DNA from 3 places in the Streptomyces sp. NPDC048277 genome. Region 3 is predicted to be linked to each of the others. Evidence: riboswitches for the same ligand, from Rfam matches in the RefSeq annotation. Region 3 holds a riboswitch; each other region holds the start of a gene.

Region 1 (3,269 bases), on a different contig from region 3:
CGGTGGGCACCCAGCGGCACCTACCGGCAGTGTGCGGTCAGGACGATCAGTCGCCGACGTACGCGTCCCACTCGTGTTCCCCGTACGCACCGTAGTGGCGGGTGAAGGACAGCTTGGCGAGCAGCTTGGCGATCATGATGCACTCCTCTCACCTGTCTTCAGCGCCAAACGCCACAAATGCCATATTGCCACATATTCCGCATATGTGATACGGCTCGGGGCCGGATTCGATCAACGACAGCCGGAGCGCGCCACGGCCCCGGGTCACCCGATTGGATCTGCGACACTGGTAGGGCTATGCCTAAGCCCGGAGAACTCACCTTTGTCGCCCCGCGCGGAGCCAAGAAGCCGCCGCGGCACCTCGCCGACCTCACGCCCGCCGAGCGCAAGGACGCGGTGGCCGAGATCGGCGAGAAGCCGTTCCGCGCCAAGCAGCTCTCGCAGCACTACTTCGCGCGGTACGCGCACGAACCCGAGCAGTGGACGGACATCCCGGCCGGCTCCCGGGACAGGCTGCGCGACGCGCTGTTCCCGGAGCTGATGACCGTCGTACGGCATCTGTCGACGGACGAGGGCACCACCCGCAAGACGCTGTGGCGGCTGTTCGACGGCACGCTCGTCGAGTCGGTGCTGATGCGCTACCCGGACCGGGTGACCATGTGCATCAGCTCGCAGGCGGGCTGCGGGATGAACTGCCCGTTCTGTGCGACCGGACAGGCGGGGCTGGACCGGAATCTGTCCACCGCCGAGATCGTGCACCAGATCGTGGACGGGATGCGGGCGCTCAGGGACGGGGACGTCCCCGGCGGTCCCGCCCGGCTCTCCAACATCGTCTTCATGGGCATGGGCGAGCCGCTCGCCAACTACAAGCGGGTCGTCACCGCCATCCGGGCCCTGACCGACCCCGCGCCCGACGGACTCGGCCTCTCGCAGCGCGGGATCACCGTCTCGACCGTCGGACTCGTCCCGGCCATCCACCGGTTCGCCGACGAGGGCCTCAAGTGCCGGCTCGCGATCTCCCTGCACGCCCCCGACGACGAGCTCCGCGACACCCTCGTCCCGGTCAACACCCGGTGGAAGGTGCGCGAGGTCCTCGACGCCGGGTTCGAGTACGTCGAGAAGAGCGGGCGGCGGCTCAGCATCGAGTACGCGCTCATCCGCGACATCAACGACCAGGCGTGGCGCGGCGACCGGCTGGGCCGCCTGCTCCGGGGCAAGCCCGTGCACGTCAACCTCATCCCGCTGAACCCGACTCCGGGGTCGAAGTGGACCGCCTCGCGGCCCGAGGACGAGAAGGCGTTCATCGAGGCGATCGCGGCGCACGGGGTGCCCGTCACCGTCCGGGACACTCGTGGCCAGGAGATCGACGGCGCCTGTGGTCAGCTCGCGGCCACCGAGAGGTAATCTGAGGGCCGTACTCACATCTTCATATTCCGACAGGGGAGCGCCACAGCGCTGAGAGTGCGGCAATCGGGCCGCAGACCCTCTGAACCTCGCCCAGGTCATTCTGGGTAGGAAGTTCGGTCATCACTCAAGCTGTTGCGCCCTGCCCGCACACCGCGGGCAGGGCCGCGTCTCCTTCTGGCCAACCCCAGGAGGACAACACCAGTGCACACCAAGAGCTTCGTGGCCGCGGCCGTAGGGCTAGGCCTCGTCACGCTGTCCGCGTGCGGGTCGTCCGACGGCTCCCAGGCCGACTCGAAGACCATCACCCTGGTCAGCCATGACTCATGGGCCGTCTCCAAGAACGTGCTCCAGGACTTCGAGAAGCAGTCCGGCTACAAGGTGAACGTCCTCAAGGACGGCGACGCCGGACAGGCCGTCAACAAGGCGATCCTCACCAAGGACAACCCGCAGGGCGACGTCTTCTTCGGCGTCGACAACACCCTGCTGTCCAGGGCCCTCGACAACGGCCTCTTCCAGCCGTACGAGGCGAAGGGGCTCGCCCGGGTCGGCACGGAGTACCAGCTCGACGCCGCCGAGCACCGGGTCACGCCCATCGACTACGGCGACATCTGCGTCAACTACGACAAGGCGTACTTCACCGAGCACAAGCTGACCCCGCCGACGTCGTACGCGGATCTCGTCAAGCCGCAGTACAAGAACCTCCTCGTCACCGAGAACGCCGCCACCTCCTCGCCGGGGCTGGGATTCCTGCTCGGCTCCGCCGCCCGGTACGGGGACAGCGGCTGGCAGGACTACTGGAAGAAGCTCAAGGCCAACGGCGTCAAGGTCGTCGACGGCTGGGAGCAGGCCTACAACGAGGAGTTCTCCGGCTCGGCCGGCGGCAGGAAGGCCAAGGGGGACCGGCCGCTCGTCGTGTCGTACGCCTCCTCCCCGCCCGCCGAGGTGATCTACGGCGACCCGAAGCCCAGCACCGCGCCCACCGGTGTCGCGACCGGCACCTGCTTCCGGCAGATCGAGTTCGCCGGGCTGCTGAGCAACGCGAAGAACACCAAGGGCGGCAAGGAACTCATCGACTTCCTGGTCTCCAAGGAGTTCCAGGAGGACATGCCGCTGAACATGTTCGTGTACCCGGTGGTCAAGGGGGCGAGCGTGCCCGCCGAGTTCACGAAGTACGGTCCCGCCGCGAAGGACCCCGAGACCATGGCGCCCGAGAAGATCGCCGCCAACCGTGACCAGTGGGTCAAGACGTGGACGTCACTCGTACTGAAGTAGCCGGCAGGCGCGGGAGCGCGGCGCGGCTCGGTCTGATGGCCGTGCCCGTCGCGTTCTTCGGTGTCTTCTTCGCCTGGCCGGTCGCGGCGATCGTCACGCGCGGGCTGAAGGTCGACGGCGTGTGGCAGTTCGGGCGGATCGCCGATGTCGTCGGCCAGTCCGACATCCGGCACGTGCTGTGGTTCACCACCTGGCAGGCGCTCGCCTCCACCGCGCTCACCCTGCTGGTAGCGCTGCCCGCCGCCTATGCGTTCGCCCGCCTCGACTTCCCGGGCAAGCAGGTGCTGCGGGCCGTGGTGACGGTTCCCTTCGTCCTGCCGACGGTCGTGGTGGGGACCGCCTTCCTCGCGCTCGTCGGGCGGGGCGGACTGCTGGACGAATGGTGGGGCGTACGCCTCGACACCACCGTCTGGGCCATCCTGCTGGCGCATGTCTTCTTCAACTACGCGGTCGTCGTACGGACCGTGGGCGGCCTGTGGTCCCAGTTGGACCCGCGGCAGGAGGAGGCCGCCCGGATGCTGGGCGCCTCGCCGCTGGGCGCCTGGCGCAAGGTGACCCTGCCCGCCCTCGCGCCCGCGGTGGCCGCCGCC
Region 2 (3,269 bases), on a different contig from region 3:
GCAGCAGCAGCGGCAGTGCGGCGCCGGCGTAGGCCAGCACGAGGGTGTTGACGACGGAGGCGATGTGGTCGCGGCCGATGCGGATGCCGGCCCGGTACAGCCCGCGCCAGCCCATGGTCGGGTTGGCCTCGTGCAGTTCCCAGACGGCCGATGTCTGGGTCACCGTCACGTCGTCCAGGACGCCCAGCGAGCCGATGATGACGCCGGCCAGCAGCAGACCGCTCATGTCGATCGACGGGTACAGGCCGTGGATCAGGCCGGTGCTGTCGTCGGTGTTGCCGGTGAGCGCGGCCCAGTCGATGAACTCCGAGCCGAGGACGCCGATCAGGCACAGCGAGACCAGCGTGCCGAGCACCGCCACCGAGGTCCGGGCCGACAGCCCGTGGCACATGTACAGGGCGATGAGCATGATGGCGCTCGACCCGACCACCGCCACCAGCAGCGGGTTCGAGCCCTGCAGGACCGCGGGCAGGATGAACAGGGTCAGCACCAGGAAGCTCACGGCCAGCGCGACCAGCGCCATGACACCGCGCAGCCGGCCCACCACCACGACGGCGAGTGCGAAGATCCCGGCCAGCAGCGCCATCGGGAACTTCCGGTTCACGTCGGTGACGGAGTACTGCAGGTCCTTCGGCGCCGAGGGCTCGTAGGCGGCCACGACCTTCTCGCCCTGGTGCAACTGCCGTGACTGGTCGGGCTGCACGATCTCGGTGAACGTACGGCCCTTGTCCTTGCCGGTGTCGACGCGGACCGTGGCCTTCTTGCAGGTGCCGCCGTCCTCCTGCTGCGAGGAACCGCTCTGGGCGGTGGAGGTGTCGCCGATCGAGCCGCTCCCGGAGGCGTTGACCGACTTGCAGCTGAGCGAGACGACCTTGGTGACCGTCGCCTGCTGCGTCTGGCGGTCGAAGCCGACACCGGTGCGTTCGTGCGGCGGGGCGCCGCCCGGCCACAGCACCACCATGCCGACCACGACCGCGGCGGTGAAAGGGATGAGGATCGCCGCGATGACCTTGCGCAGGTGCTTCGAGACAGGCGTGGCGGGACCGTGGCTGTGGCTGTGCGAGTGACCGTGCCCGCCGCCGGACGCAGAGCCGGTCTGACCGGTGCCCTGGCCGGGTGAATGGCCGTGGGCATGGCCGTTGTCGCGGCTGTGGACATGGCCGCTGTCGTGGCCTTGGGCGGACCCGTGGTCGTGCTGCGGGCCCTGCCCGTGGTTGTGTCCGTCACCGGCACCATGGCCCCCGTGGCCGGGTCCGCCGCCCCGCGTGGCGCCGTTGCCGCGCCCTGGCTCGGGGGGTGGATAGGGGTGCTGCTGTGTCGAGGTCACCGCCCGATCATCGCAAGAACGGCAGGGGCCCTCTGTTCACCGCGCCCGAATTGACGCTAGCGTGGAGGCACCTTTGCACACGCGGGAGCTCGGAGCACCGGGCTGAGAGGGCGCTGACCTCCGTATTCGCGATGTTTCACGTGGAACGAGTGATGTTTCACATGAAACGCCGCCCGACGGAAGCCGCTGCGTCGACCGCTGAACCTGTTACCGGGTAATGCCGGCGTAGGGAGTAGGTCTCATGACCAACAAGGACGTACGCACGCCTGCCTTCAGTCAGGACGAAGCCCCCATCACGGGTGAAACGTCCCAGGAGGTCGGGAAGTCCATCGGCTGGCACAAGGGGTATGTCGAGGGCTCGCGCCCCGACCTGCGGGTGCCGGTCCGTCAGGTGCATCTCACCAACGGGCAGTCGGTCACGCTCTACGACACCTCCGGCCCGTACACCGATCCGCTCGTCGAGACCGACGTCCGCCGGGGCCTGCCGCCGCTGCGGGACAACTGGATCATCGCCCGTGGCGACACCGCCGAGTACGCGGGCCGGCCCGTCCGCCCCGAGGACGACGGGATCAAGCACACCTCGCCGCGCGGCGGTCTGCGCAACCTGGACGCGGTCTTCCCGGGCCGCCCGCGCCAGCCGCGCCGCAGCCGTGACGGCGAGGCGGTCACACAGCTCGCGTACGCCCGCCGGGGCGAGATCACCCCGGAGATGGAGTACGTGGCCGTCCGCGAGAACGTCTCCCCCGAGGTGGTCCGCGAGGAGATCGCGGCGGGACGGGCCGTGCTGCCGGCCAACGTCAACCACCCGGAGATCGAGCCGATGATCATCGGCAAGCGGTTCCTGGTGAAGGTCAACGCCAACATCGGCAACTCGGCGGTGACCTCCTCCATCGAGGAGGAGGTCGAGAAGATGACCTGGGCGACCCGCTGGGGCGCCGACACGGTCATGGACCTGTCCACCGGCCGTAACATCCACACCACCCGAGAGTGGGTGCTGCGCAACTCCCCCGTCCCCATCGGCACGGTGCCGCTCTACCAGGCGCTGGAGAAGGTCGACGGCAGGGCCGAGGAGCTGACCTGGGAGATCTACAAGGACACGGTCGTCGAACAGGCCGAACAGGGCGTGGACTACATGACCGTCCACGCGGGCGTGCGCCTGCCGTACGTCCCGCTCACCGCCAACCGCAAGACCGGCATCGTCTCGCGGGGCGGTTCGATCATGGCGGCCTGGTGCCTCGCGCACCACAAGGAATCGTTCCTGTACGAGAACTTCGAGGAACTCTGCGAGATCCTCGCCGCCTACGACGTCACGTACTCCCTGGGCGACGGCCTGCGCCCCGGCTCCATCGCGGACGCCAACGACGAGGCCCAGTTCGCGGAACTGCGGACGCTCGGGGAACTCAACCGGATCGCGAAGCGTTTCAACGTTCAGACCATGATCGAGGGCCCGGGCCATGTCCCGATGCACAAGATCAAGGAGAACATCGACCTTCAGCAGGAGATCTGCGATGAAGCTCCGTTCTATACGCTCGGCCCGCTGACCACGGACGTCGCGCCGGCGTACGACCACATCACCTCCGGCATCGGTGCCGCGATGATCGCCTGGTGGGGCACGGCGATGCTCTGCTACGTCACGCCCAAGGAGCACCTGGGCCTGCCCAACCGGGACGACGTCAAGACCGGCGTCATCACCTACAAGATCGCCGCCCACGCGGCCGATCTCGCCAAGGGCCACCCGGGTGCACAGGAGTGGGACGACGCACTGTCCGACGCCCGCTTCGAGTTCCGGTGGGAGGACCAGTTCAACCTCGCCCTGGACCCGGACACGGCCCGCGCGTTCCACGACGAGACGCTTCCGGCGGAGCCGGCCAAGACGGCGCACTTCTGCTCGATGTGCGGACCGAAGTTCTGCTCGATGAAGATCAGCCAGAGCATCACCGAG
Region 3 (3,269 bases):
GCGCACCCCCGGTCCCCATGATCAGCCGCGAGGAGAAGGCCGTACCCCCGAGGACGAACGGATCGTCGGCCATGGTTCAGCCCCCCTGCACGGCGGTCAGGACTTCCACGCGGTCACCCTCGGCGAGCGCCGTGCCCGGCCACTCCCCGCGCGGTACGACGGTCTCGTTGACGGCCGCGGCCACGCCCGAGGGCGCGGCCGTGAGGGACCGTACGAGCGTGTCGAGAGCGGTGCCCGGGGCGATCTCCCGGTGCTCCCCGTTGACGGAGATGGTGACGGAGACGTTCATGCGGTCTGCTCCACGAGTACGGCGCCGAATCGCCTCGGCGTGAACGGACGGGCCTGTTCCGGCAGCTCGCCGCCGGTCAGCAGCTCCGCCATCACGTCCCCGGTGACCGGCGTGAGCAGCACCCCGTTGCGGTAGTGCCCGGTGGCCAGCAGCAGCCCGTCGAGGCGGGTCGGCCCGAGCAGCGGCGCGTTGTCGGGGGAGCCGGGCCGCAGCCCCGCCCGGGTCTCGGTCAGCGGCAGCTCGGTGATCCCGGGGACCAGTTCGTGCGCGTCCCGCAGCAGCTCGTAGACGCCGCCCGCCGTGACCGTCGTGTCCCAGCCGAGTTCCTCGCTCGTCGCGCCCACGACCAGCTCGCCGTTCTCCCGGGGCACCAGGTAGACGTTGCCGCCGCGCACCACGGCCCGGACGGTCCGGCTCAGGAACGGCGCGTACCGCGGGGGCACGGTCAGCCGCAGCACCTGCCCCTTCACGGGCCGCACCGGCGGCAGCACGTCGTCGGGCACGCCCGCGAGCCGCCCGCTCAGGCTCCCGCCCGCGAGCACCACCTGCCCGGCGCGCAACGGGTCACCCGCGCGGGTGCGGACACCGGCGGCCCGCTCCCGCACCACCTCCAGCCGCTCCGCCCAGTCCCGGTGGAAGACCACCCCGGCCCGCTCGCACGCGGCCACCAGCGCGGCCGCCAGCCGGCGCGGGTCGATCTGGTGGTCGCCGTCCACCCGCAGCCCGCCGCGCACCCCCGGCGCGAGCATCGGTTCCAGGCGCCGGCACTCCCGCCCGGACAGCCACTCGGAGTCCAGCCCCGACTGCTGCTGGAGGGCGTGCAGCTCGCGCAGATGGGCGCGGTCGTCGGCGTCGAGGGCCACCGCGAGCGTGCCGCAGCGCCGGTAGCCCAGGTCGTGGCCGGTCAGCTCGGTGAGCTCGGCGACGAAGTCGGGATAGCGGCGGGCGGAGGCCAGGTTGAGGCCCAGCAGGGTCTGCTCGCCGTAGTGCAGTTCGGTGACCGCGGCCAGCATCCCGGCCGCGACCTGCGCCGCCCCGCCACCGGGTGCGGGGTCGACCACGGCGGTCGCGAGCCCGCGCTGGGCCGCCCGCCAGGCCGTGACCAGGCCGATGATGCCGCCCCCGATGACGAGGACGTCGGACGTACGTGAGGACATGGGCGTCCAGCCCCTCCCTTCGCCGGCATGACCCGGATCAGGTTCGTACGGTCGGAGGCCGCCAGCCTCCCTCTCAGCCCGGTACGTCCGGGCTCCCGCGTGTGCTTGTCCGCCACCCTAGCCCGCGGGACTCCGCCCTTGTAAGACGGCCTCGTCGGGGCTGTGCAACAGCTCACTCAGCACGCCCCCTGACTGACTCTTTGTCAGTTGTCTATCGTTCTTGTCTATGGTGATCAGGTGAGCGAGCAGACGCAGCAACGGGGCACGTCACAGACGCGACGCGTGGTCGTCGTGGGCGCGGGCATGGCCGGGGTGCAGACCGCCGTCGCCCTGCGCGAGCAGGGGTTCGCCGGCACCGTCACCCTGATCGGCGCCGAACCGCACCAGCCGTACGACCGGCCGCCGCTCTCCAAGGCCGTACTGCTCGGCAAGGCGGAGGGCTCCGCCTTCGAGGTCGACTTCGAGGCGCTCGGCATCGAGCTGGCCCTCGGCCGCGAGGCGCTGGCCGTGCGCCCCGCCGACCATGAGCTGGACACCGAGGCCGGACCGGTGCCGTACGACGTCCTGGTCCTCGCCACCGGCGCCGAGCCGGTCGTCCTGCCCGGCACCGAGGGGGTGCCCGGCGTCCATCTGCTGCGCACCCTCGACGACGCCGAGCGGCTGCGGCCCGTGCTCGCCCGGCAGCACGATATCGTGGTCGTCGGCGCGGGCTGGATCGGCGCCGAGTTCGCCACCGCGGCCCGCGAGGCCGGCTGCGCGGTCACCGTCGTGGAGGCCGCCGACCGGCCGCTCGCCGGAGCGCTCCCCGCCGAGGTCGCCGCACCGATGACCGCCTGGTACGCCGACAGCGGCGCCGAACTGCGCACACACGCGCGTGTGGCGCGTGTCGAGCCCGGCGCGGTGGTCCTCGACGACGGCTCGCGGGTGCCCGCGGGCGCCGTCGTGGTCGGCATCGGCGCCCGCCCCGCCACCGCCTGGCTGGCCGGCTCCGGCATCGAGCTGGGCGGGCACGGCGAGGTGGTCGCCGACGAACGCCTGCGCACCAGCGTCCCGGACGTCTACGCGGTCGGCGACTGCGCCTCCTTCCCGTCCGGCCGCTACGGCGAGCGCCTTCTGGTCCACCACTGGGACAACGCCCTCCAGGGCCCGCGCACGGTGGCCGCCGACATCCTCGGCGAGTCCGACGCGGTCTACGACCCGGTGCCGTACTTCTGGTCGGAGCAGTTCGGCCGCTTCGTCCAGTACGCCGGCCACCACGCCGTGGCCGACCGCATGGTCTGGCGCGGCGACCCGTCCGGCCCGTCCTGGAGCGTCTGCTGGCTCCGCGAGGACCGCCTGGTAGCCCTACTGGCGGTGGGCCGCCCGCGTGACTTGGCGCAGGGCCGACGACTGATCGAGGCGAGCGCCCGAATGGACGCCGAGGCCCTGTCCGACCCGGCCCGCCCTTTGAAGAACGCGACTTCAGCGCCCCGCTAGGGGCGCGGGGCCGTGACATACGGCTCCGCCGCGTGGGCGCGACAGGCCCCCACCGCGCCGCACCCGAACAACCACCCATCGCGCCCAAACCAGTGGAACGCCTACGCTAGATCCCGTGACCGAGATTGACGCAAACATCGATGCTCTCGTCCCCGCATGGCTCACCCTCCCCGACATCGCAGAGATGCTCGACGTCGAGGTGACGCGTGTGCGGCAGCTGGTCAAGGAGGGCCAGCTCATCGCCGTACGCCGTGGTGAGAACCGTGCGCTGCACGTCCCCGCCGCCTTCATCGACGGGGACAAGGTCGTCAAGGGCCTGTCCGGGACCCTGACGCTCCTGCGGGACG

The links. Region 3 has a riboswitch for thiamine pyrophosphate ahead of thiO (glycine oxidase ThiO). Riboswitches for the same ligand answer to the same signal wherever they lie in the genome.
Region 1: another riboswitch for thiamine pyrophosphate. It lies ahead of AB0D85_RS27215 (thiamine ABC transporter substrate-binding protein); the one in region 3 lies ahead of thiO (glycine oxidase ThiO).
Region 2: another riboswitch for thiamine pyrophosphate. It lies ahead of thiC (phosphomethylpyrimidine synthase ThiC); the one in region 3 lies ahead of thiO (glycine oxidase ThiO).

Annotation. Positions count from the first base shown of each region.
Region 1 covers NZ_JBEZLQ010000013.1:118,113-121,381, reverse strand. The annotation lists gene rlmN (23S rRNA (adenine(2503)-C(2))-methyltransferase RlmN) at 298-1,404, shown strand; TPP riboswitch at 1,429-1,536, shown strand; gene AB0D85_RS27215 (thiamine ABC transporter substrate-binding protein) at 1,609-2,679, shown strand; gene AB0D85_RS27210 (iron ABC transporter permease) at 2,715-3,269, shown strand, end outside.
Region 2 covers NZ_JBEZLQ010000024.1:162,889-166,157, reverse strand. The annotation lists gene AB0D85_RS39150 (YibE/F family protein) at 1-1,327, opposite strand, end outside; TPP riboswitch at 1,399-1,576, shown strand; gene thiC (phosphomethylpyrimidine synthase ThiC) at 1,569-3,269, shown strand, end outside.
Region 3 covers NZ_JBEZLQ010000002.1:253,941-257,209, forward strand. The annotation lists gene AB0D85_RS05825 (thiazole synthase) at 1-73, opposite strand, end outside; gene thiS (sulfur carrier protein ThiS) at 77-289, opposite strand; gene thiO (glycine oxidase ThiO) at 286-1,446, opposite strand; TPP riboswitch at 1,444-1,555, opposite strand; gene AB0D85_RS05840 (FAD-dependent oxidoreductase) at 1,684-2,922, shown strand; gene AB0D85_RS05845 (Rv2175c family DNA-binding protein) at 3,038-3,269, shown strand, end outside.